Linked DNA regions of Bacillus pumilus. The main gene of each other region encodes a partner of the protein of the gene in region 2 in a complex. Links are inferred from orthologs where the notes say so. Each region holds a gene or a part of one and is shown on either strand. Other genes may lie near its edges.

Region 1 (14,188 bases), 810 kb from region 2 along the record:
ACATCAAGCATTTTTATAGTGGATACTTCTTTTTCTTTTCGCACCTTCACTTCTGTATAAATCAATGTCTTATGATCTGGTGAAAATGAAATATCATTGATCGTTTGTGAGATGCGTGCAATTTGCTTTCCCTTCGCGCCTGTCTGAAGGGTGATCTTCATGGTCGTTGGTTCAGGGTCTCTTCCCTTTTCATTCGCTTCATCGGTTTTCTTGTAATCTTCTTTTAAGGAATAATGCTGGATTGCCAAATGATTTGACGCCGGATCATAAGCAAAAGAACTTACCGTGTCATCCTTACTTTTCTCTGGATACAATACCTTCACTTTGCGTGTGTTCACATCAAACATAGCGACATAAAATTGTTCCCCGGAATCCTTATTATATCTAAGATATAACTGTTTCCCGTCTCCAGACAGCCTCATACTGTCGATGGAATCATGACTCGTAAAAAGCGTTTTTTCTTCATCTTTTTTTACATTCAGTTCTCGAATACTCACTTTTTGCGTGTCTTCATCCGTGTACGTGTAATATAAAAGCTGTTTCGTAGAATCATAAGCAATCGAAGGATAGGCGGTCAGTTTCTCTGTATGAAGCGCCCGATCATGCAGATAATACGTATTGTTTAACTGTTGATCTGTAAATGAAACGAGTAATTCGTCTTTTGCATCCTGATTTGTTTTCACTTTTCCCGCATGCTTCGCCTCTTGCCCCGGCTTCATTAAAAAGAAGATGACGGCCGCAATCACTGCGACTCCGATGACTGTGATGATCCACCATGTTGATTTTTTCATTGCCTTTCAGACCCTCTCTACAAGAAAAGAAGCCAGAAAATGAACTTTTCCCGCTTCTTTGCATGCCTATGTATTAATAAGTGTAATGCCCTTTTACGACACCTTTACTTGTTTTATACCCTAGTGCTTTGAATGCTTTTGGGCTGACATCTAATACAGCGTTTGGCATTCTACCTACATCATATTTATATACTGTAATCACTTTATGTGGTTTCGCTTTTGTTGTCACTCTTAGTTTTGTACCTTTTTTCGGTACGTCAAATCCCATTTTAGTTGCTGCATCCCAATGACCGAGTTTTTTTCCATCTGCGCCTTTTTTACCGACACCATTATACCAAGTAATATTGCCGCTTACTTTTTTTGCACTTGCTCCATGTGAGAAACTAAACGCCAAAAATAAACTAGCTACTGTTACGATTGTCGCGATAAGCTTTTTATTCATTAAAAAATCCTCCGTATTTGGTTTCTGCATTCATTATACATGAAGATGCACCCAGTTATTTTACAGACACATTACAATTCGAATACAAGTTGACCACTTTTTGACCGATTTTTTTTATAAATACTTCCAAAAGAAGCCAGAACATTGTAAGTAGACCACCATCTTTCATTTTATATAATGAAAGTGAATCAACTTTAAGGAGGAATTTTCATGAAAAAATGGTTTATTGTTTTGAGTGTAAGTTTGACCTTCGTTTTGATGCTATCAAGTATCCCCGCATCTGCAGCTAGCCCTCGTCACGGCGCGATTGTGACACAAACGGATGAGGCCAAATGGTCGGGTATCTCGACTGATATTGTCTTGCCGAAAACAGCTACCATTAAAAATGGCTATGCGGACTGGTATCTCGGTCTCGGCTCTGCCGTTATAGAAAGTGGTATTTCAAAAACGCCTTCTGGCTATAAGGTCTTTCTAGGTAGCGGCTCACAAGGCGGCAGTCAATACTGGAACAGTAAATACGATAAGAGCATTAAAGATGGCGCACGTGTCAATTTAAAGCTCATCAATAATGGTGATGGCACAGTGTCACTATACGTCAATGGGACATTGCGCTATAAACAGCCTATTTACAAGCCTAGCCGTTTGAAAAACCTCGATGTCGTCAAAATGGTACATGGCGTACAAGATAATGGAACAAACAGCTACTCACAAGCAAGCTTCTCAAATGTACAGCTTCGTGCGAATACTTCAGGTAGTGTCTATAAAAATTGGGATGGATCCATCAAATCATCGCTTTTACGTAAGAATTTAGAGTCTGGTGCTGCGGCTCCAAAATTCACTGTCATTTCTTCTGTTCCATTAAGTACAAGCCTTTCAGCACAATAAGAAAAAAGCGCCCGATAGAGGGTGCTTTTTATTGTTCACAGCTTATCAACACTTCTCTTTTAATCAAATCAAGGATTCGTGGTAACATAAACATACATACTGCGAGAAAAAAGGAGAACGAACGTGAAAAAAAGTCTACTTGTTTTCATGAGCCTAGTTGCAAGCCTCTTCATACTAGCAGCTTGCTCAAATACAACAAACGAACAAAAAACAGAAACGAAGGCACTTCCAACGATCAATGAACGCATTCAAAAAGAAACGAAAGAAGTCATGGAGCAGTCTAAACTTATAAAAGACACGGACATCACCGTTGATCAAAAGAAAAAAATTATTTCTTTAAACGTAACAGTTTCTTCTGATACCAATAGTGATTACGCTGAAGTCATCGGTTTAAACTTTGCCAAAACGCTTGCCATTGGAGCTTCAACTGAAAAAGAAAACAATCTTCATAAACCCGAAAATGACAGTCTTGGCGCCCTGTATTCTTTTTACGGCCTAAACATCACCGTGAAACAAGAAAACGGCAAAGTGCTGGCAAAGGGAACGAAAAAAACAAATGAAACAAAGATCACTTGGGAAAGAGCCCAATAATTTAGAAAAGCTTGTAGAGGATCACTCTACAAGCTTTTTTCAAGTTTATACAAACAAATCGTCTCTCATCGCATCGACCAGTGTGTGAATATCTGAGTGAGCCCATGATGCTAATCGTGCCAACAAATCATCTATACACTCATACAAATGACGTTCCCTCAAAATATACTCCTTATAAAATGGAATGACAAAGAAATAGAGCAAATCAGCCAATTCAAGCGCAACGATATCGTTATCCTCAACTTCTAACGCCTGTCCAATACGTTGAATCAGCCAATGCAAATCTGCTTTCTTTTCAATCGGAACATACATGATTTGATGAATATAATCCGTATCCTTCGCTTGTAAAATCCGCTCAGCCGCTTCCTTTGACAGCGCCCCAATTTCTGTAGAAGATATATTCACAACCGCTAATTCATCCTCTGATCTCACTTGATTCATTTGCAGCAAGTTTTGGTCCATCTCGACTCACTCCCCATTTCTCAGATACTTTTATTATAAGGAATTGATCTGATTTTTTATGGAAATAGTGGATTTTTTTATGTAATTTTAAAGAAAATGTGACATTATAAGCCAAGGTATCTTATATCTCTCAAATAAAAAAGCACTCTTGATCATAAGAGTGCTTTCTATGTAACTTTCAAATGTTTACAGCATGATTGTTCATCTTTCTCTTCAAACGTATTACACATAGCAATAAAAATCCCACTCCCTATTCGGAAGTGGAATTTCACTCTTTCTTTATTTATCACGCTTTTTCGATCCAAACAATCCAAATACGACGGCCAATGCAACAATAATCGCTACCCAAGTAGTAAAGCCCATGTGATCACCGCTTTTCTTTTTAAAATCATCTCATTTCTTCATTTTAGATAAAAATTTTAAAATCACTGTCTCTTATGTAAACGATTGAGAAGCGGCGAAGGTTTCAATTCATTATTATTTCTGACTAGATGAAGACAAAACAAAAACCCCTATATTTCAAGGGGTTTTTGCGGGTGTTACATCATTCCACCCATTCCACCCATGCCGCCCATATCTGGCATTCCGCCGCCTGAGCCGCCTTCTTCTGGTTTGTCAGCAACGACTGCTTCAGTTGTTAGAAGCATTGCTGCAACAGAAGCTGCGTTTTGAAGTGCAGAGCGAGTTACTTTTGTTGGGTCAACGATTCCTTTTTCGATCATGTTTACCCATTCGTTTGTTGCTGCGTTGAAGCCTACGCCAATTTCTTCGTTTTTCAAGCGCTCAACGATGACTGATCCTTCAAGACCTGCGTTGTGAGCGATTTGACGAATTGGCTCTTCAAGAGAACGTAGAACGATGTTCACACCTGTTTGAACGTCTCCATCTGCTTCGATTGAAGTGACTTTTTTGTATACATTTACAAGTGCTGTACCACCACCGGATACAATACCTTCTTCAACTGCTGCACGAGTTGAGTTGAGTGCATCCTCGATGCGTAGTTTACGCTCTTTTAGTTCTGTTTCAGTTGCAGCACCAACTTTGATGACAGCGACGCCACCAGCTAGTTTAGCAAGACGTTCTTGTAATTTTTCTTTATCGAATTCAGAAGTTGTTTCTTCAACTTGCGCACGGATTTGGTTCACACGTGCTGCGATTTGAGCAGAATCTCCTGAGCCTTCTACGATTGTTGTGTTTTCTTTTGTCACAACGACTTTAGAAGCGCGGCCAAGCTGACCGATTTCAGTTGATTTTAGGTCAAGTCCTAGGTCTTCTGTGATTAACTCTCCGCCAGTTAGAACAGAGATGTCCTCAAGCATAGCTTTACGACGATCACCGAATCCAGGTGCTTTTACTGCCACTGCGTTGAATGTTCCACGAAGTTTGTTCACAACAAGAGTTGCAAGTGCTTCGCCTTCTACATCTTCAGCAATGAGCAATAATGGTTTTCCTTGTTGTACAACTTGCTCAAGTACTGGAAGGATTTCTTGAATGTTTGTGATCTTTTTATCAGTGATTAAGATGTAAGGATTTTCAAGAACTGCTTCCATCTTATCAGAATCCGTCACCATGTATGGTGAAGCATATCCGCGGTCAAACTGCATTCCTTCAACCACTTCAAGCTCAGTTGTGAATCCTTTAGATTCTTCGATTGTGATCACGCCGTCGTTACCTACACGCTCCATTGCTTCAGCAATTAGGCTTCCAACTTCTTCATCTGCTGCAGAAATAGACGCAACTTGAGCAATTGATTCTTTGCCTTCGATTGGTTTAGAAATCTCGTGCAAGCCTTCAAGAGCTACTTTTACTGCTTCTTCGATCCCTTTACGAACGCCAACAGGGTTTGCACCAGCTGTTACGTTTTTAAGACCTTCACGGATCATCGCTTGAGCTAGAACTGTTGCAGTTGTTGTACCGTCACCAGCTACGTCGTTTGTTTTGCTTGCAACTTCAGCCACAAGTTTTGCACCCATGTTTTCAAATGCATCTTCTAATTCGATTTCTTTTGCAATCGTTACACCATCATTTGTGATAAGTGGAGAACCGAATTTTTTCTCTAGAACTACGTTACGTCCTTTAGGTCCTAAAGTGACTTTTACAGCATCTGCAAGTGCATCTACACCACGTAACATTGCGCGACGTGCTTCTTCACTGAACTTAATATCTTTTGCCATAATAACGAAACCTCCTCAGTCTTTTTAAAAATTTATTTCAAAGTTTTTTTATGTGATTAACCAATAACAGCTAAAATGTCGCTCTCACGAAGGATTAAATATTCTTTGCCTTCATATTTCACTTCAGTGCCTGCATATTTTGAGAAGATAATGCGGTCGCCTGTGTTTACTTCTAACGCAACGCGCTCACCACTTTCAAGTACACGACCTGAACCTGCTGCAACAATTTTACCTTCTTGCGGTTTTTCTTTTGCAGAATCCGGTAACACAATACCGCTAGCGGTTTTTTCCTCAGATTCAACGAGTTCAATGATTACGCGATCGCCTAATGGCTTTAACATAAGAAACAACCTCCTCAATTTTTATATGTAGTCTTTTTTTAGCACTCATCACCAGTGAGTGCTAACACATTTATTATAATAAAGAATGTCTTCTGCAATTTCAAGTAAAAACCTTTAAAAATTTTTACGCTTTCATGATCTTTTTTCAACTCAGATTCTTTCCTTTTCATCGAAAAAGAAGACTTGTGTTACAATAAATCTAGTTCTTTTAGTAAAGGGGTTTTCGTTACTTGAAAAAACAATATTGGTACATCATCTTAACGTATATATTGGTGCAGCTTTCTGCGATTCCTTATGTGTTCATCATGAAATGGTTAGGCTACATTCAGACACCGATGACACAAGCAGAGCTCTCTAAATTGTCAGGTACATGGACAATTATTAGTTTCTGTGTCGGATTAATCATTATTCTGCTCATTCTTCGGACTGTGCCAAAAGCTTCACTTCGAAATGAAGCACCGGCTTCAGTCGGCGCGGCAATCGTTTGGATCATTGTCGGTTTCTTTCTTTCGCTCTTTGCACAATCAATTGCGGGGGCGATTGAACAATATGCATTTGGCATTGGCAGAGAATCTGAAAATACTCAAAACATCTTATCCATTATGGATGCAGTTCCATGGCTTGTGATCGTCATCGCCCTGATTGGACCGATATTAGAGGAAATCATTTTTCGAAAAATCATCTTTGGTGTGGTTTATGAAAAAACGAATTTTTTCATTGGAGCACTTGTCAGTTCAGTGGTTTTCGCTGCTGTACACAATGATTTCCCACATATCTTGCTCTATACCGCAATGGGCTTTACCTTTGCCTTTTTATATGCGAAAACAAAACGAATCATTGTTCCAATCGGTGCTCATATGCTAATGAACTCGCTTGTCATTCTTGTGCAGATTGAGCCAGTAAGAAAAATGATTGAAGAACAATCTCAAACAATGCAAATGATTATTGGAGGCTTTTTCTCATGAGAAACCCTGTTGTATGGGGCATCATTTATTTTGCCGTAGGTGTGGCTTTCACCTATATGGCCATTCAAAATCCAGGTGACATGTGGTCATTTTACAGCATTTTGCTGATGGTGTTTGCGGCCTATAATATCAATATCGCGCTTAAAATGTTTGCCTTCTCTGTCAAACTCAAAAAACAGCAGCAAAAATAAATCAAAAACCATTTTCCGTACGTGGGAAATGGTTTTTTTATGGGGGGACACGTTTTCATGGAACAAGAAAAACTGAACATCTTAAATGAGCCAGAAGAGCAGATGAACATTCAATTACAAAAAGAAGAAGTCGCTGGACTTTACAGAGCAAAGCTAATGGATGCACAGCAGCTATTCACTAGAAAAATTGACAACATGAAGCTGGAGGGTTTTGAAATTGATAAAGCCGGAGAACGACGTAAGGAAAGCAAAATAGTCTGTGTAAAAGATTTTGTCCCGCATGAACCCGCCTATTATGAGCATCTATTCCAAGCAATCAATCAATTCCTGTCAAAATAGAAAAAACATCGTGACCCTTATTTGGATCACGATGTTTTTTATGAGACATCATCATTTTCTTTCTCCTCTGTCTCTGTTTGCTGCATTTTACGATAGGTCACTCTCGAAATGACAATACTCACTTCGTACAATACGAGCATCGGCAAAGTAACCATGAGGTGGGAAACGATCTCTGGCGGTGTAATCAGTGCGGCAATGACAAGGAGGACAAAATAGGCATACTTCCGTATTTTTGATAAAAACATCGGTGTGATGATGCCAAGTCTTGTGAGAAACATCAACACAACGGGCATCTGAAACAAAAAGCCAAATGGAAGTGTTAACTGCATCAGAAATGTAAAATACTCATGAATCCCAATGACTTGCTCTACATTTAAATCATTCGACATCCGTATCATAAAATCAACGACAAACGGAAACAAAATAAAATAAGAGAAAGCCACACCGCTTAAAAATAAAAGCAGTGCAATCGGAATATAAGCAAGTGTCACCTTTCTTTCTTTATCATATAAGCCAGGGCTCACAAACGCCCATAGCTGATACAAAATCACGGGACACGTCAAAACCAAAGCAATGACAAATGCGAACTGCATAAACACGTACAGAGGATCTGTGAGCTTAAACGCGTTCAGCGTCAGTGTTGCCGCTTCATCCGTATTTTGTAAATATACAATGACCGGCTTAGCGAGAAAAAAACCTGCCACCATAAAGGCAACAAAAAACATCGCAATGACCACTAAACGTTTTCGCAGTTCCACAATATGCTCCATAAGCGGCATATCTTTGACATTCATGAAGCTCATCCTATTCTACTGATCTTCTTTTTTCTTATTTTCTTCCTGATCATCAGCTAAACCCTTTGTGGCATTTTTGAATTCCCGTAATGTATCTCCTGCTGCTCTTCCTAATTGAGGAAGCTTTTTCGGCCCAAAAATAATGAGCGCAACAATCGCAATCAGAACCAAACTTCCAGGACCAATCGGACCCATTTGCTCCACCCCCTTTACCCCTTTTCGTCAATCCTCCTGTGTAATAGAGTAATGCTTTAAGAAATACACAAGAGACTGAAGTTCAACCGCCAAATCTATATGATGAATTCGAATGTGTTCCGGCACATTCAATCGGGCCGGCGTAAAATTAAGGATCCCTTTGATGCCAAGGGCAATCAAACGATCTGTAATGGGTTGAGCTGCTACGGCAGGTACTGTCAAAATGGCAACAGGTATATCTCCTACCTCTTGAACATGCTCTTCAAGCTTATCCAAATCATAGACAGGCACGCCGCCTATCTCACTACCTATTTTACTCTCATTGACGTCAAAAGCCATTGAAATTTTTGTATTATTATTTTTGATGAAATTATAGTGTAAAAAAGCAGTCCCTAAATTCCCGACACCGATGAGCATGACATTGGTCATTTCATCTTGGTCAAGTGTCTTTCTGAAGAAGGTCAAAAGGTAATCGACATTATAGCCATACCCCTTCTTCCCAAGTGCACCAAAGTACGAAAAATCTCGGCGAATGGTAGCAGAATCCACTTTGACTGCATCACTAAGCTCTGCCGATGAGACCCTTTGTTTTCCTGATGCATGCAGATTTTTTAAAAAACGGTAATATAGCGGCAAACGTTTGGCTGTCGCTTGTGGAATTTTTGACTGATCTATATTCATATAAGGTCCTCCAACTTAAATATCAGATGCTCTGTGAAAATCACCGTTTTTCCCGCCTGTCTTTTCAATTAAATAGGTAGGACCGATGATCATGCCTTTATCAATCGCTTTGCACATGTCGTAAACGGTCAGTGCACATACTGAAGCAGAGGTGAGCGCTTCCATCTCCACACCCGTACTTCCTTTTGTTTTCACCTGTACTTGTATGTTCAGAATGTGCGCATTTCCGTCTTCCTCCCAATCAAAGGAGATATCCACTCCTTTTAATGCAAGCGGATGACACATTGGAATAATGGTAGATGTTTGCTTTGCTGCCATAATGCCAGCAACCTGTGCAACAGACAGCACATCCCCTTTTCCAATTTCACGTTGCTCTATTTTATGAAACACTTCTTTTATCATACGAACACTTGAAGCAGCAACAGCGGTTCTCATAGTAGATGATTTGTCACTAATGTCGACCATCTTTGCTCTTCCTTGTTCGTTAAAGTGGCTAAATTGCCTCATCTTTTCAACGCTCCCTCACTCAAATGATACACTATTTTTTCCTATCTGTCTTTCATTTGAATATGGCGATTGTATGTAATATTTGCTGGTTTACTGCTGATAAGCTACACTTAACATATTATAGCAGAGGTGAAGTTACATGATGATTCTACAAGTGAATCAGCTGTCCAAATCGTTTGGTGCTGATACCGTTTTAACGAATATAAAATTGGAAGTGAAAGCAAGGGATCGGATTGCCATTGTAGGTCGTAACGGCGCAGGCAAATCCACCCTTTTGAAAATCATTGCCGGTCAATTGTCTTACGAACAAGGTGAGATCATCAAACCGAAAGACCTATCGATCGGCTATTTAGCACAGCATACCGATGTGACGTCTACACGTACGTTAAAAGACGAATTATTATCGGTTTTTGATCATTTAAAAAAAATGGAACAAGAGATGAGAACCATTGAAGAGAAAATGGCTTCTTCCACAGGTGCCGAGCTGGATTCCCTCATGAAAACCTACGACAGGCTACAGCAGGAATTTAAAGATCAAGGCGGCTATCAATACGAAGCAGATGTCCGCTCTATTCTTCATGGGCTCGGCTTTAGTCACTTTGAAGATGAGACAACCGTTCAATCCTTAAGTGGTGGTCAGAAAACCCGTCTAGCGCTTGGAAAGCTCTTATTAATGAAACCACAACTCTTAATTCTGGACGAGCCGACCAACCATTTAGATATTGATACCTTATCATGGCTGGAGCAGTATTTGCAAAATTATACAGGCGCTATTCTGATCGTGTCCCATGATCGATACTTCTTAGACAAAGTGGTGAACCATGTATATGAAGTTTCAAGAACGGCTATGAAAAAGTTTGCAGGCAACTATAGTAAGTATCTTGATCTGAAAGCTGAGCAACTAGAGCGTGATATGAAGCTTTACGAAAAGCAGCAAGAAGAAATCTCAAAGCTTCAAGATTTCGTAGATCGCAATCTAGCAAGAGCCTCGACCACAAAGCGCGCCCAGAGCAGACGCAAACAGCTGGAACGGATGGATCGTTTAGATAAGCCATTAGGTGATGAAAAATCCGCAAACTTTCATTTTGATATTACGAGACAAAGCGGCAATGACGTGCTGAAGGTACATGATCTCGACATTCGTTATGATGAAAAAATACCGCTTCTATCCTCTCTTTCATTTCAGATCAAACGCGAGGATAGCGTGGCACTCATTGGTCCTAATGGGATCGGGAAATCAACCCTTTTAAAAACGTTAACGAACACATTAAAGCCTGCAAAAGGCGACATCACCTTTGGATCTCATGTCACCATTGGCTACTATGACCAAGAACAAGCCAAACTGACATCCTCCAAAAAAGTGCTCAATGAGCTTTGGGATGACTATCCTCACATGAATGAAAAAGACATTCGGACATGTTTAGGGAACTTCCTCTTTTCCGGTGACGACGTCTTAAAGCCCGTTCATGCATTAAGCGGTGGAGAAAAAGCGCGCCTTGCCCTGGCAAAGCTGATGCTCCAAAAAGCCAATTTCCTGATACTTGATGAACCTACGAACCATTTGGACTTAGATAGTAAGGAAATTTTAGAAAATGCGCTCATTGATTATCCGGGAACTATCTTATTTGTCTCGCATGACCGTTATTTTATCAACCGCCTAGCAACGAAAGTATTCGAGCTGTCACCTACAGAAACAAGAGAGTATCTCGGTGACTATGACTACTATCTTGAAAAGAAAGATGAACAATTAGAGCTTGAGGCGATTCAAGAAAATGAGGCGCTTAAAAAACAAGCAGCAAAGCCAGTTGAAACAGCAAAGCTTTCTTATGCAGAAGAAAAAGAACTAAAAAAGAAAGAAAGACAAAAGCAGCGTAGAATCGAGGAAATTGAAGAACGGATTGCTATCATTGAAGCGAAGCTTGGTGACAATGAAGAGCTTCTATGTGATCCTGCTATTTTTCAAGATCACGAGAAGGTCCAAAACATTCAAATAGAAAATGATACATTTCATCAAGAGCTCGAATCCCTTTTCGCAGAGTGGGAAGAGCTATCCGAATCTTAATGGGCGCCCTAATGGGTGCTCTTTTTTCCTTTAGTGGAGATTTCTTATCCACATTAGTATCCACAATAAGTTCTTTATTATTCTTTTGAAAAATAGACTTATCCACTTTGTCCACAGATATTTAATCACATATCCACATAAAAGATCATATTTATGCACATCCCCATCATTTTATAACGAAATTTTCTAACAATTGTGGATATACCCGGATTGCTTGTGAATAAATCGCTTTCATTAAAAATGAAAAAAACCTGTGTATCCACAGGCGTTTTCATTCATATGAGACAAGTGGTAAGCCCGGCTGGCCATTCATCGCCATATCGCCTCTTATTCCTCTCTCAAACGCAATGGTTCCAGCAGCAGCGATCATGGCTGCATTGTCTGTGCAAAGAGATAACGGAGGAACAATGACCTTTACGTCAGGAAGCTTTGTGAATGCTGTTGTTAAGGCTTCTCTCAGACCTTTATTGGCAGCGACGCCACCAGCTAGGACAACCTGCTTGACGCCATAGGCCTCTGCCGCTTTTAATGTTTTTCCAACAAGTACTTCAATGACACTTGCTTGAAAACTTGCTGCCAAATTCTCTGGAGCAATTATTTCATCTTTTTGAGAGGCATTGTGTAGTGTGTTAATAACAGCTGATTTTAATCCACTAAAGCTAAAGTGATAAGAGCCTTCTTCAAGCCATGCTCGTGGAAGCTTAATCGTTGGCTCTCCTTCATGTGCTAACCGATCAATATGAGGTCCGCCTGGATACGGAAGACCCATCGTCCGGGCCACTTTATCGTAAGCTTCTCCAGCCGCATCATCTAATGTTTCTCCGATCACCTCAAATGATCCGTGCTCTTTCATTAGTACAAGTTCAGTATGTCCTCCAGAAACAACAAGAGCCAAGCATGGAAACTGTAATTCATCTACAAGTTGATTTGCATAAATATGCCCTGCAATATGATGTACACCAACAAGAGGAATTTGATGGGCAAAGCTCAGTGCCTTGGCTGCATTGACACCAATCAGAAGGGCGCCAACTAAGCCTGGTCCTTCTGTGACAGCAATGGCATCTAAATCTTGAAAGCTCATATTGGCCTGTGTCATCACTTCTTCTAACACGATAGTAACTTGCTCCACATGATGCCTTGAAGCGATTTCTGGGACAACACCGCCAAATCGTTTATGGCTTTCTATTTGCGACGCGACTACATTCGCTACAATTTCTTTCCCATTTTTCACAATAGATGCAGCTGTTTCGTCACAGCTTGTCTCTATACCTAATATGAATCGATCTGTTTGTTCACTCATTTATATTCACCCACATGACCAATGCATCTTCCCCATTATCCGTATAATAATTCTTTCGAATAGAAGCTGGTCTGAAACCAAGCTTTTCATAAAGGGATTGTGCAGGTGTATTTGAAACCCGCACCTCTAAAGAAAGATGATCTGTCTTTTTTTCTTTACAAAATTCCATGACATATCGCAGCAATGCTTCCCCGTAACCCTTTCCTCTATGCTCAGGGAGAATTGCAATGTTCGTAATTTGTGCATCGTCCATGACGATCCAGACCCCGCAATACCCAACAGGTTGCTCATCTTCTTCAATGAGAAAATAATGGCTGTACTGGTTATGAAGAATCTCATAGACAAATGATTCTTTTTTCCAAGGGGCAGTAAACGAATGCACTTCAATCGTATACACCTCTGGAATGTCCGCTACCGTCATTTTTCGAATCTCTGTTATGTTGAGATTATTTTTGTCCTTCAAGCCATTTCACTTCCGCTTCTGCCATACGAATATAGTTAGGTACAAGCTGATGGACATCCTCTGCAGGACGATCTGTCCCTAAAAAGGCAAGCATTGAAGGTCTTGGGTTATGAAAAGCTCCCTCTGCGATCACAGCCGTTTCTCCTAAAATGGAGCGAATGCTCTCTTCATGAAGATGCACATCCTGTCCAAGAAATAGGACAGGCTTTCCTGTCTTTTTCAGCTCATGAAGCCAATCCGTGAGCAAGATATTTTGGTCTTGTTTGATCTCTTGGATTTTTCCATCTTCAAACATATATAGCCCAGTATAAACTTGTCCTCTTCTCGCATCAAATAGTGGTGAGATCCATCCATCAAAGTATTGACCATTTGCCGCAAGTGTTTCCAAACTCGAAACAGCCGATATCGGGATAGACAGCGTCCATGCGAGTGTTTTTGCAATGGTCACACCGATTCGAACGCCAGTGTAGGAACCAGGTCCTTTTGCTACAACAATTTTACTTAGTTCACTTGGCGCTACACCACATTCTTTCATCAATGCCTCAACAGTCGGCATCGCTCGGACGGAATGGTTCTTTTTTAAATACGTAATACTTTCACCAATCACTATGGAATCTTTGACAAGGGCAATTCCTAGTGTATGGTTTGACGTATCAATTGCCAGTATGGTCAAATTCTTTCATCTCCTTACAAAGGGTCTCATAGCGTTCCCCTTTTGCACTAAACGTAAGATGACGTTCTTCTTCACGTTCTGTTCTTAGCATTTCTATTTTCAAATAGGAGGAAGGTAATTGAGGTCCAATGAGATGTGCCCACTCAACCAAGCATACACCTTCGCCCTCAAAATATTCTTCAAGACCGATATCTTCTTCCGCATCTTCCATGCGGTACACATCCATATGATAAAGTGGCAGTCTGCCATCGGTATATTCTTTAATAATCGTAAAGGTAGGGCTGTTGACGATACGGGTAATCCCTAAGCCTTCTGCAAAGCCTTTTGAAAAA
Region 2 (12,345 bases):
ATTCACAGAATCATAGATTGCATCGCGTACTTCTTCGATTAACTTCTGTTCTTGTGTTTGCTCAGGTTTGAATTGAACTTTCCAGTATGTCTTAAATTCGATCTCTTGCCCTGGGCGTAAAATAAACTGATGACCAGGCTCAACTTTATGCACCTTTTGATCAAGCGTATTTGGCTCAGGAACGAATTGGAATGACATATACTGCTGCAATGAAGTCTCATCAAATAGGATGTTCTCGTTCACAGCCATCAAGCTTTTGCGCTCAGACGCAAAGTACACTTGCTCTTCCACTTGTGTAAAATAAAGCGGTTTGATGCCAAACGGATCTCTTGCGCCATATAATTGCTGCGCTTCTTTATCCCAAATTAAAAAGGCAAACATGCCGCGAAGCTTAGAAGCCGCTTCTTCTTTATAATGACGGTATGTGGCAAGCAGTACTTCCGTATCAGAATCTGTGCTGAACGTATAGCCCTTTTTCACAAGCTCTTCCTTCAGCTCCACATAGTTATAAATTTCCCCGTTAAAAATAATCCAATACTTTTCATCTTCATACGAAAGCGGCTGCTTTCCGTGCTCAACATCTATAATACTTAAACGTCTAAATCCAAATCCTACATGCTCATCATGAAAGTAACCCTCATCATCCGGACCACGGTGAACGATGAGACGGTTCATTTGTTTAATTAACTCTTCCTGCTCAGTAGTTTCGGACAATGGACGGTGATTAAACACACCAACAAACCCACACATATTATTGCCTCCACGTTATGTTATTTCTTAAAAGTAGACCTATAATTAGACAGTTATTTGTCCGTTTTTGTTTCACATTTTTTCGCTTTTTGTATAATTTTTTTTAATCAAAAGGAAAACCGCTTAAAATAAGCGGTTTTCTATGTTGTTATTGTCCTAATGCTTCTTGACGAAGTGTATCGGCTTTATCTGTTTTTTCCCACGGAAGATCTAAATCATGACGGCCGAAATGTCCGTATGCAGCTGTTTGTTTGTAGATCGGACGACGCAGGTCAAGCATTTTAATAATGCCAGCTGGACGAAGATCGAAGTTCGCACGAACCACTTCAATTAATTTTTCTTCAGAAGCTTTTCCTGTTCCGAAAGTATCAATTGAAATCGATACAGGCTGTGCAACACCAATTGCATAAGCAAGTTGTACTTCACAAGAATCAGCAAGGCCGGCAGCTACGATGTTTTTCGCTACGTAACGAGCAGCATATGCCGCTGAACGGTCAACCTTTGTTGCGTCCTTCCCAGAGAAAGCACCACCGCCATGACGAGCGTATCCGCCATACGTATCAACGATGATTTTACGTCCAGTTAAACCAGCATCCCCTTGAGGTCCGCCGATCACGAAACGACCAGTTGGGTTAATAAAGTATTTTGTCTGTTCATCAATTAGTTCACTTGGAACGACAGGGCTGATGACATGCTCTTTTAAGTCGCTTTGAATTTGTTCAAGCGTCACTTCTGGTGCATGCTGGGTAGAAATAACCACTGTATCAATACGAACAGGTTTATTTTGATCATCATATTCTACTGTTACTTGTGTTTTTCCATCTGGACGAAGATAGGCAAGTGTTTGATCCTTACGTACTTCAGTTAAACGGAGAGATAATTTATGTGCTAGTGAAATTGGTAGCGGCATAAGTTCTTCAGTTTCGTTGTTGGCAAAACCAAACATTAATCCTTGGTCACCTGCACCGATCGCATCAAGTTCTTCTTCAGTCATTGTGCCTTCACGTGCTTCAAGCGCTTTGTCTACACCTTGCGCAATATCAGCAGACTGTTCATCAATGGATGTGAGCACTGCACATGTTTCCGCATCAAAACCATATTTCGCACGTGTGTAGCCAATTTCCTTAATCGTGTCACGCACCGTCTTTGGAATATCGACATAAGTAGACGTTGTAATTTCTCCGCTTACTAATACGAGACCCGTTGTAACAGAAGTTTCACAGGCAACACGTGCATTTGGATCTTTCTTTAGAATTTCATCCAAAATGCTGTCTGAAATTTGGTCACAGATTTTATCCGGATGTCCTTCTGTCACTGATTCTGAAGTAAATAAACGACGATTTTGACTCATAATGGCTATTTCCTCCTGTACAAGACCACATCATCCCGAGATGAGGTCTCCAATATGATACGGAACTCGTTCCCTCTTATATTTGAAAACGTTTCTATTAGAGATGTTATTGGCAATTTGTTCATATGATATCCCAAAAATAAAAAAACCATTTCCTTCATTGCGAGGAAAGGGTCTGAGATCGCATGCCTTTCACTCTTATCGCTCAAGGTGTTCTTGTACCTTGCATCAGGTTAGCACCTTGGTTTCTCAGCATATTCATGCCTTTTCATAAGAAACCGGTTGCTGGGCTTCATCGGGCCTGTCCCTCCACCAACTCGGGATAAGAGTATCCGTTCAATAAGTTATCTTATCTTAAACACTTGCGTCATGTCAATGCTTCATCAGAATTATCTTCCCTTTTTTTCACCTCAATATTAGCATCACCAAAAAGCATATTTTCAGAGCAGAAATGAAAAAACACACACAAAAATATTTAAATAGTATAGACTATTCTTATGAATGTGTTATACTAATCGAAACAAAACAAATTCAACGGTAAAGGAAGGGTTTTTTTATGAACTCAGTGGATTTAAAAGAAGATTTGCAGTCATTGCTCTCATTAGAAAATACGCACCAAAATTTATCTGTTCCGAAACTTGTTGAAAAGATTTTGGCACGTGATGAAGGCGTTTTAACATCAACAGGAGCTGTCCGTGCTACAACGGGTGCCTACACAGGACGTTCGCCTAAAGATAAATTTATCGTAAAAGAAGAAAGCTCTGAACATAAAATTGATTGGGGTCAAGTCAACCAGCCGATTTCTAAAGAAGCATTTGACCGTTTATATACAAAGGTTGTGTCATACTTAAAAGAACGTGATGAATTATTCGTCTTTGAAGGATTTGCCGGCGCAGATGAAAGATACCGTATGCCAATTACAGTGGTGAACGAATTCGCATGGCACAATCTCTTTGCAAAGCAACTATTCATCAGACCTGACGGATCAACACCTTCTTCAAACGAAAAACCTTTCACCATCTTATCTGCACCGCATTTTAAAGCAGATCCTGAAACAGATGGCACAAACTCTGAAACGTTTATTATCGTTTCTTTTGAAAAACGCACCATTCTGATTGGTGGAACAGAATATGCAGGAGAGATGAAAAAGTCCATTTTCTCTGTCATGAACTACCTGCTTCCTGAGCAAGATATTTTATCGATGCACTGCTCAGCAAACGTCGGTCAAGAAGGCGATGTCGCACTATTCTTTGGCCTTTCAGGTACTGGAAAAACGACGCTTTCAGCTAGCGCAAGCCGCAAGCTGATCGGTGACGATGAACATGGCTGGTCTGGCTCAGGAGTCTTCAATATTGAGGGCGGATGCTATGCGAAATGTGTGAACTTAAGCGAAGAAAAAGAACCGCAAATCTACAAAGCCATCAGCTTCGGATCAGTTCTTGAAAATGTCGTGCTTGATGAAGAAACACGTGAAGCGGATTATGACGACACATTCTTCACTGAAAACACACGTGCTGCTTACCCAATTGAAATGATTGATAACATCGTGAAGCCAAGTATCGCAGGACACCCATCTGCCATTGTCTTCTTAACAGCTGATGCATTTGGCGTTTTACCTCCAATCAGCCGTTTAACAAAAGAACAGGCGATGTACCATTTCTTGAGCGGTTACACAAGTAAATTAGCAGGAACTGAGCGCGGTGTTACATCACCAGAAACGACGTTCTCTACTTGCTTCGGTTCTCCATTCTTGCCGCTTCCAGCTCACGTCTATGCTGAAATGCTTGGCAAGAAAATTGATGAGCACGGCGCAAAAGTATTCCTTGTGAACACAGGCTGGACTGGCGGAGGCTATGGTACAGGCAAACGTATGAACCTAGCGCATACAAGAGCAATGGTGCAAGCAGCGATCGAAGGTGACCTCGACAACGCCGAAATGATCACTGATGACATCTTTGGATTACACATCCCGCTTCATATTCCTGGCGTACCAGATGAAGTGCTTCAACCTTCTAAAACATGGGATGACCAAGAGGCTTATCAAGAAAAAGCACACTTCCTTGCCAATGAATTTAAAAAGAACTTCCAAAAATTCAGCCACGCAGCAAGTGACATTGAAGCTAAAGGCGGACCACTCGTATAATCAAATAAAAAAAGCTGAGGAATCACTCCCTCAGCTTTTTTGTTAGTTTGTTGAATGTAATGATACGAGACGATAAGTGACCTTAGTCACATTGTCTGTAAGCTCCAGCTTTTCAACATGTGCTGTCCCTGTTTTTTCTCCGTCTTTCGTTTTACGCACCTCAAGCGGAATATTTAATGGATAAATGCGGTATCCTTCCTTCATGAGTTCAAATACATTCTCTTCAATTCTTGTCTCTTTTCCCTTCGTGACAATCATTGTATTAAATTCAACAGGCATTCCCATATTGAAAATCCCCCTACTTTCTAAATTTCGTTATACTGCTTATTTTACCACATTTTCGCTTTTCCGGCTGAGCATCCACGTCGTCAGCCTTCTGACAATTTCGCGATTATGCTGGGGTGGAAAATAATGGTTGCGCCCATGGAAATACCAAGTCTCCACTGACTTCCCGTGCTGGCGCAGCGCATCTTCTAATAAATACGCATGCTCAATGGATACATTTTGATCCTCTTCTCCGTGGATGATCAGAACAGGCGCTTCAATTTTGTCCACATCATTTAAAGGCGTTCTGTCCTCATAGGCCTCTGGCACCTTATGCGGGGGACCGCCAATCACACGTTTCATCATCCTTCTCATATCCACACGCTCTTCATAGGTAAGCTTCATATCACTAACGCCTCCCCATGTCACAAAGGAGGCCGCCTCTTGTTTCATTTCGACAGCAGTCCAAATGCCCATAATGCCTCCGCGCGAAAAACCAAAGATATGAATACGATCCTGCTTCACCTTTTTGTGATGCTTTAACAATTGAAAGGCAGCAAAAGCATCTTTCCGGTCCTCTCCAGCAAAGTCTTCGTTCCCTTCGCCTCCTTGATTTCCTCGGTAAAAAGGGGCAAATACGACAAATCCCTGCGCGGCAAATTGCACAATTCGGCCTGGTCTCACCATTCCCACATTTTTTATGCCGCCTCTTAAATACAAAAAGCCGTCATAATGACCTTCTCCGGCAGGTTCAGCAAGCAGCCCTTTGATCCGAAGTCCATCTACCTCATAGGTCACTGTAAATAAGTGAATCTGCGGATGGGGGGACGGAAACCTTCTTTTTTCCACAATCACTTGATTTCTCTCCTTTTCATCTGTTCTTACGTTAATTGCTTGATGATCGCTTCTGCAACGAGCTGACCTGATTTTGTCACCATCGGCGTGCCTCCGCCCGGATGACTTGTTCCTCCAACAAACCAAAGTCCTTCAATGTCCTTTGACTGATTATTGATACGGAAGAACGCCTGCTTGAATGAGTTGGAAGACATCCCATAAATGGCTCCATGAAATGCGCCCGTTTTCTGCTGCAGATCAAGCGGAGTTTGAACCGCTTCATATTCGGTCACCTGATCTATATCAAAGAGACCCTTTTCCTTTAATTTTGTTTTCATATGCTGCTGATATGTCTCCTTTAGCATGTCCCAATCTTGCTCTTTTGTCACATAAGGCGCATTCGCCAGTACAAACAAGTTGCTTCTTCCCGGTCCTCCGCTTAAAGCTGGTTCTGAATGACCTGAATAACATATGTAGAGCGCCGGATCTTGAGGCAGTTGTTTTTGTTGAAAAATATCCTTGAATTCTTGCTCATAATTCTCTGGGAAAAACACATTGTGATGGGACAGCTGTTCATAGACCTTAGGTACACCTAATAAGAGAACAAAGCCAGATAATGACGGTTCAATAGTAGCAAGCTTTTGATTTAAAAAGCTTGGGCGGTCTTTTTCATCAATCAGATGGCGGTAGACAGTCAGCGCGTCCGCTCCTGCAATAACTTGATCAGCTTCATACATCTGGTGAGCCGTTTCTACTCCTGTAATTCGCCGGTCCTTCACATGAATCTTGTTGACTTGTTCATTCAGATGAATCTGTACACCTAATTCCTTTGCCAAAGTCTCAAATGCTTCAACTAAACGATATGTACCGCCCTTTATGCCATAAATCCCTTTCTCTCCTTCTAAATACGCCATCATATTAAAAATAGCCGGTGCCTCATAGGGAGAAGAGCCGATGTATGTCGCATACCGTCCGAACATCGCCAGTGTATGAGGATGACGGAAATATTTTCGGAGCAAGCGTTGAACGGTTGTAAACGGTTTGACAGAGAGAAGGGCTTTCACGAGTTTTACATTCGCCTTATCCTTCCACGTCAGTAACAAACGATTTAAAAACTGATCCTCAGCCTGTTCAAAAAGCATCTTTGATTCCTGTAAAAATGGACGGTATTGCTTTGCATCTTCAGGACTGAATGCTGCAATTTGTGATTCCATCTGCTCGATATTGGGCGTAAATTCAACCGTATGTCCATCTGAAAAAACATTTTTGGTCAGAGGAGAAATCGGATAAAATGTCACGTAATCCTCCATCCGTCTATGACAGGAAGCAAATACTTCCTCAAAGTACGACTTCATTGTAATGGTACTCGGTCCTAAATCAAAAGAGTAGCCAGCCTCCTGATGGCGCTGCAATTTCCCGCCTAAAGCCGCTTCTTTTTCTAATATGGTGACCTGAACCCCGCGTGATTGTAAACGGATCGCTGCTGATAATCCGCCCAGCCCGCCACCGATGATGATCACTTTTTTCATTCGTACCTTCTCCCTTTCCATTCATACCCTTCTTTTTTCAGACCGATTTTCATAGAAGCAAAGCCAATGGCGATCAGACTCAAAATGCTGACCGGTAATAAAAAGGCCATTGCAGAAGTTCTTCCGTTCTCAATATCAATTGCCGCTTTGATCGACACACCTAGTCCGTAGCAAAGAATGGCTAAGCATATACTAAGCACATCCAGCTTTAACAAAGCCACCATCAAGCAAATGATTGGTGCCAAATAAAGCAGGGTGTATAAACAAAAGACACTGCTTAACAAAGCAATGCTTCGATTGACACCTGGAAACAAGTTTTTCCTGTAACCTTCCCATACCTCTTGGCCACTCTCATACATTCTCATATACACAAACGGATGAATGCTTGCAAGAGTGAACGGAAACCCTTGTTCCTTCACCCGTCTAGCCAATGCCATATCATCCACTAGCGAATCCTTAATCGCTTCATGTCCGCCGATGTCGTGATAGCAATTCTTTTCAATGGCAATAAATCCTCCATGCGCGGCGGCAAAAGCCGGATTCTTTGATTTTCTGACCCACTTCACAGGCAGATGACAACCAATGGTAAACATCATCATGGGAACGACAAGATGCTCAAAGAAAGTGCCGGTTTTTTGCTCTGGGAAGCCTGACAGCATGCCGGTTTTTTGCGCGCATAACTGCTCGTACACAGCTTCTATTGCTCCCCGTTTCAACCGGACATCCGCATCTAAAAAGAATAGCCAATCAGAAGCCGCTGCTTCAGCAAGCTGAGAACAAGCATATGATTTTCCTAGCCACCCTTGCTTTAATGCCTGACCTGACTGCACATGAATCCATGGATATGTTTGTGAGAATCGCTCCACAACCGCTCTTGTCTGATCGGTCGAATGATCATCAAGTACAATTACCTCTTTCGGAAAAAGACGCTGATCAACGATCGACTGAAGACAGGCTTCTATCCGTTTCTCCTCATTTCTAGCCGGAATCAGGATCGATAACGAAATGGGTTCGTCTGATGAAAAAGAAGCGGGCTTTAACACGGGAAACTGCTTCATATTCCATATCGTGAATAGAAACTGGCAAAGCAGGAGCACGCTGATCACAGTTAAGAAGAGCGCCATGTTTTCACCCACTTTTTAAAAGAATCAAACGCATCACTTGTTGACTGACTTGTCCTTGTGATCTGTTTAAATTCTTCGTTTGTTGAAAAATCAGGATCTGCAATGATCTGTGCTTGATGTCTGTTTAACTGCGTTTCAAGCAGATCGCCAAGCATACACGTCATATCCTTGCTTCGCAGGGAGCTTCCAGATACGATGGCATCATCGCCGAACATAACAGAAACTGTCGGCTTTTGAAATTGATTAAATGTATACTGCAAGGTGACAGGCTTCACCACAACTTGTTCAAATTGCCTCACTAAAAAAGAAGCCCCGCCTTCCAGTTCAAGCGGCCGCACGTCCTGATGCATAATTTTCCCCTGTGGAAAAAGCCAGACCGCTCCGCCGTCCTCCATGTTCTCTTTTGCTGTCATTAAAGCGTGTTTCACACTTTTTAAGTTCTCTTTATGAACCGGAAACGCCCCAAGTTTACGAAAAAAAGCATATTGCTTCAGCTGTTTCTCTTCCATCATCATGTAGTGATCAAATTCAGACGCTTTTTCTGTTAAAAGAAAAATGATCAGACCATCCCACCATGAGCTATGATTGGCGAGATAAAGAACAGGCAGGTTTTCCTTCGGATCGACCGAGCCTTTCATCATGACACAGCGGAAATGCTTATGAAGTAAATATCGCTCTAGATAAAGTGAAAATAGACGTCTAAACGATCGACTTTTGTCGCTTTCTTTCAAATCGAACCCTTCCTTCACACAAAATGACAATGATGAGTGCTAAATAAAAAATGACATCGAGTCCACCCTTTAATGCCAGAAGACCAAAAAAGAACACCATCGCCTGATAAATACGACTCGTCCAGCTGAGTGCCTTTTGATCAATTGAGACAAGCGGGAAAAGAAATGAAAGTCCTGCTCCAATCATACCCCAGCTCACAAAATTCTCAAAAGGAATACCATAAAACCCGCCGCCGTCATACCACACCCAAAACTTCCGCTCTGCTGCTACTGGATCTAAAATAAGGTCAAGCAACACAATCCATATCCCCGTTTCGATGGCTCGTCTCCACTTTGACTGCTGACTGGATAAAAAAAGGCTATTTAAAAACACGCCAACCCATGCAAACGCAATGGTTAATGGCACCCCCGCCACTAAAAAACCTAACGTCGGATAATAGTCATAGGCCCCAAATGGGAACCCCGTTGTGATCCCTATCCACTCGACTGTAAATGTAAGCACCCCGACAATGGCTGCCCTTTTGATGACAAATCCCCATGAGCCATAAATCTGTCGCCCGATCTCGATGACGCAGCAAGCATACAGCACAAGAAAGATTCCGTTTGCAAACTGAAGCCATGCTGGCACTTCAAAAAAGACCATTAAGATCAGACCTACTAAATACCATCCAACAAAAACCCAACTCAATCTATACACGAAACCGCTCCTTTATTTCTGCCAAATTCAAGAAAGCCTTCATGCCTCTAGTATAGAAAAAAAGACGCGTTCTATAAATAAACAATGCGCTTCTTATTTTTATCTAGGCACTCACCAAAAATCCCTTTTCACATACTTTAATAGTGATCTAGAACAAAGGAGGCGAATTACTCTTGAATCGTTCCATCAAAGTCAGACTGGCATTCATCGTCGTCGTCCTGCTCTTTATTCCATTTGTCGCCTGTAAAAAAGAACAGGAGCAGACCGTACAAGTAGCCGAGGTGACCCATTCGGTCTTTTATGCTCCGCTTTATGTCGCACTATCTGAGGGTTTCTTCAAAGAAGAAGGCCTGGAGGTTGAACTGAAAACCACTTGGGGCGGCGATAAAACGATGACAGCTCTCTTATCAGGCGGTGCTGATATCGCCCTGACCGGCTCTGAATCCTCTATCTATGTAGAGGCTCAAGACACAAAGGATTCTGTCATGAACTTTGCACAGCTGACACAAACAGACGGCACATTTCTTGTTTCAAGGGAGAAAGTAAACCAATTCTCTTGGGATCAATTAAAAGGAAAAGACTTCTTAGGACAGCGGAAAGGCGGCATGCCGCAAATGGTCGGTGAATATGTCTTGAAAAAAGAAGGCATTGATGTGAAAAAGGATCTTCGTATGATTCAAAATATTGATTTTGCCAACATTTCAGGTGCGTTCTCCTCTGGAACTGGCGATTTTGTGCAGTTATTCGAACCGACCGCTTCCTTACTCGAAAAAGAAGGTAAAGGGTACATTACCGCCTCCTTTGGAGAAGCTTCTGGCAAGGTGCCATATACCACCTTCATGGCAAAGAAGAGTTACTTAGAGGAAAACAAAGAGAGCGCTGAAGCCTTCACCCGCGCCATTTACAAAGCGCAGAAGTGGGTAGAAGCCAAACAGCCTGAGGAGATCGCAAAGGCCATTCAATCTCATTTTCCTGATACAGATCTTGATGTCTTATCAACTGCGATCAAACGCTATAAACAGCAAGATTCCTTTGCAACAGATCCCCTTTTGAATGAAGAGGAATGGAACAAATTGCAGGAAATCATGAAGGAAAGCGGTGAATTGCCGGAATTTATCCCGTACAAACAACTTGTCGATTCCTCCATTGCAAAGAAGGTCACAGATCACAAATAGAATAGGAGGTAGCACATGTCTTTCCTTCAAATTGACCATGTGACCCATACGTACTTCTCTTTAAAAGAAAAAACAACGGCTATACAGCACATCAATTTGGAGATAGACCAAGGTGAATTCATCTCATTTATTGGTCCCAGCGGCTGCGGAAAAACCACCTTGCTGTCTATCATCGCAGGAATCACACCGCCTTCTGAAGGTCGAATTTTAATCGAAGGAAAAGAACCCAATCAACAGGAGCATCAAATCGGCTATATGCTCCAGCAAGATTATTTGTTTCCTTGGAAGACCATTAAGGAAAATGTGATCCTCGGGTTAAAAATTGCGAAACAAGATTCACATGAGTCCGTCTCAGCTGCCCTTGATTTACTACCTAAGCTTGGACTACATGAAGTAGAGGAAAAATATCCGAAGGAGCTGTCTGGCGGAATGAGGCAGCGTGCGGCTCTCGCCCGAACGCTTGCAGTTGATCCCGGTCTGCTTTTACTTGATGAGCCATTTTCAGCGCTAGACTATCAAACAAAACTCACATTAGAAGATCTCGTCTTTGACACATTAAAAAACTATCAAAAAACAGCAGTCCTTGTAACACATGACATCGGTGAAGCCATTGCGATGAGTGACCGCATATTCTTATTCTCAAAACACCCAGGCTCTATCCAGCGAATCTTTCCCGTTCCAGACGACATAAGGGCTCTCTCTCCTTTTGAAGCGAGACAGACCCCGCATTTCCAAGAGCTCTTTCAAACGATTTGGAAGGAGCTGAAAACAGTTGAAACACAGTGATCTATTACATGAAGCTTATCGCAAAAAATACCGAATGGAAAAACGGATCACACGTATCTATCAGCTCATCATATTCGCCAGCTTCTTTTCACTTTGGGAACTTGCTAGTCATTTCAGGTTCATTGATCCGCTTATTTTCAGTTCACCATCAGCGGTCTGCCAATTGTTTGTGCAAAAAATTCAAGATGGTTCTTTAATGAATCATATGAGTATTACATTATTTGAAACGGTACTCGGTTTTCTACTTGGTACCTTTTGCGGCATTTTGCTCGCCGCCGCCTTATGGTGGTCCACCCGATTAGCAAACGTTCTTGACCCTTATTTAGTCATTTTAAATGCCATGCCAAAAGTGGCCCTCGCCCCCATTTTAATTGTTGCCCTTGGACCTGGTATGATCAGCATCGTCGCCATGGGTGCGATCATTAGTGTGATCATAACGACGATCGTCATTTACACTGCCTTTCAAGAGGTCGATGAGAATTATTTAAAGGTGATGAAAACCTTTGGTGCGAGAAAAAGCGTTGTCTTTCGAGAGGTCATTTTGCCAGCTAGTATTCCAACGATGATTTCTGCCATTAAAGTGAATGTAGGTCTTTCTTGGGTTGGGGTCATTGTAGGAGAATTTCTTGTATCCTCAAAAGGGCTCGGCTACATGATCATTTACGGCTTTCAAGTCTTCAACTTTACACTCGTGTTCTTAAGTCTTTTTATTATTGCCGTGTTTGCGACCATCATGTACCAGCTTGTGGAATGGCTCGAACGCCGTTTTCTCCAAAAATAAAGAAAGCACAGGGAGATCTCCCTGCGCTTTTTTTAACGAATCAAACCGTTCTTTTCTAAATAAGCTAGACTTTGTCTTAACACATCATCTTTCATAATAAAACTGAAATTCTTATTTTTTGCGATGGACCTTGGCAAGTCTGCGAAAAGAACAGGTCCTTTCGTTTCAAAATACGTGTCT

Evidence for each region.
Region 1: the proteins of metK (region 2) and groL are in contact, whole or in part, in a cryo-EM structure (PDB 8P4O), measured with the Escherichia coli proteins. The link is inferred for Bacillus pumilus from one-to-one orthologs.

Annotation. Positions count from the first base shown.
Region 1 is NZ_CP047089.1:2,439,260-2,453,447, reverse strand. Bases 3,029-6,006 are described here. They hold groL (chaperonin GroEL), read right to left. Parts: upstream 5,346-6,006; coding sequence 3,711-5,345; downstream 3,029-3,710. Other genes in these bases: GPS65_RS12150 (CPBP family intramembrane glutamic endopeptidase), read left to right, coding at 5,917-6,006; groES (co-chaperone GroES), read right to left, coding at 5,402-5,686; GPS65_RS12165 (hypothetical protein), read right to left, coding at 3,029-3,171. In the rest of the region: GPS65_RS12185 (hypothetical protein), read right to left, coding at 1-791; GPS65_RS12180 (cell wall metabolism protein WalM), read right to left, coding at 865-1,233; GPS65_RS12175 (hypothetical protein), read left to right, coding at 1,444-2,118; GPS65_RS12170 (hypothetical protein), read left to right, coding at 2,242-2,709; more of GPS65_RS12165, read right to left, coding at 2,755-3,028; more of GPS65_RS12150, read left to right, coding at 6,007-6,651; GPS65_RS12145 (YdiK family protein), read left to right, coding at 6,648-6,842; GPS65_RS12140 (hypothetical protein), read left to right, coding at 6,900-7,181; twin-arginine translocase subunit TatC, read right to left, coding at 7,220-7,984; GPS65_RS12130 (twin-arginine translocase TatA/TatE family subunit), read right to left, coding at 7,991-8,170; GPS65_RS12125 (redox-sensing transcriptional repressor Rex), read right to left, coding at 8,198-8,851; cyclic pyranopterin monophosphate synthase MoaC, read right to left, coding at 8,867-9,358; GPS65_RS12115 (ABC-F family ATP-binding cassette domain-containing protein), read left to right, coding at 9,498-11,420; tRNA (adenosine(37)-N6)-threonylcarbamoyltransferase complex transferase subunit TsaD, read right to left, coding at 11,692-12,720; rimI (ribosomal protein S18-alanine N-acetyltransferase), read right to left, coding at 12,713-13,141; tRNA (adenosine(37)-N6)-threonylcarbamoyltransferase complex dimerization subunit type 1 TsaB, read right to left, coding at 13,167-13,856; tRNA (adenosine(37)-N6)-threonylcarbamoyltransferase complex ATPase subunit type 1 TsaE, read right to left, coding at 13,837-14,188.
Region 2 is NZ_CP047089.1:3,260,607-3,272,951, forward strand. What follows is about bases 1-2,840. They hold metK (methionine adenosyltransferase), read right to left. Parts: upstream 2,102-2,840; coding sequence 899-2,101; downstream 1-898. Other genes in these bases: asnB (asparagine synthase (glutamine-hydrolyzing)), read right to left, coding at 1-750; pckA (phosphoenolpyruvate carboxykinase (ATP)), read left to right, coding at 2,658-2,840. In the rest of the region: more of pckA, read left to right, coding at 2,841-4,244; GPS65_RS16230 (DUF2584 domain-containing protein), read right to left, coding at 4,287-4,529; GPS65_RS16235 (alpha/beta hydrolase family protein), read right to left, coding at 4,569-5,363; GPS65_RS16240 (phytoene desaturase family protein), read right to left, coding at 5,390-6,871; GPS65_RS16245 (glycosyltransferase family 2 protein), read right to left, coding at 6,868-7,995; GPS65_RS16250 (lysophospholipid acyltransferase family protein), read right to left, coding at 7,980-8,726; GPS65_RS16255 (carotenoid biosynthesis protein), read right to left, coding at 8,695-9,423; GPS65_RS16260 (ABC transporter substrate-binding protein), read left to right, coding at 9,597-10,598; GPS65_RS16265 (ABC transporter ATP-binding protein), read left to right, coding at 10,614-11,384; GPS65_RS16270 (ABC transporter permease), read left to right, coding at 11,419-12,165; ytkD (RNA deprotection pyrophosphohydrolase), read right to left, coding at 12,198-12,345. UniProt on the Escherichia coli protein: Catalyzes the formation of S-adenosylmethionine (AdoMet) from methionine and ATP.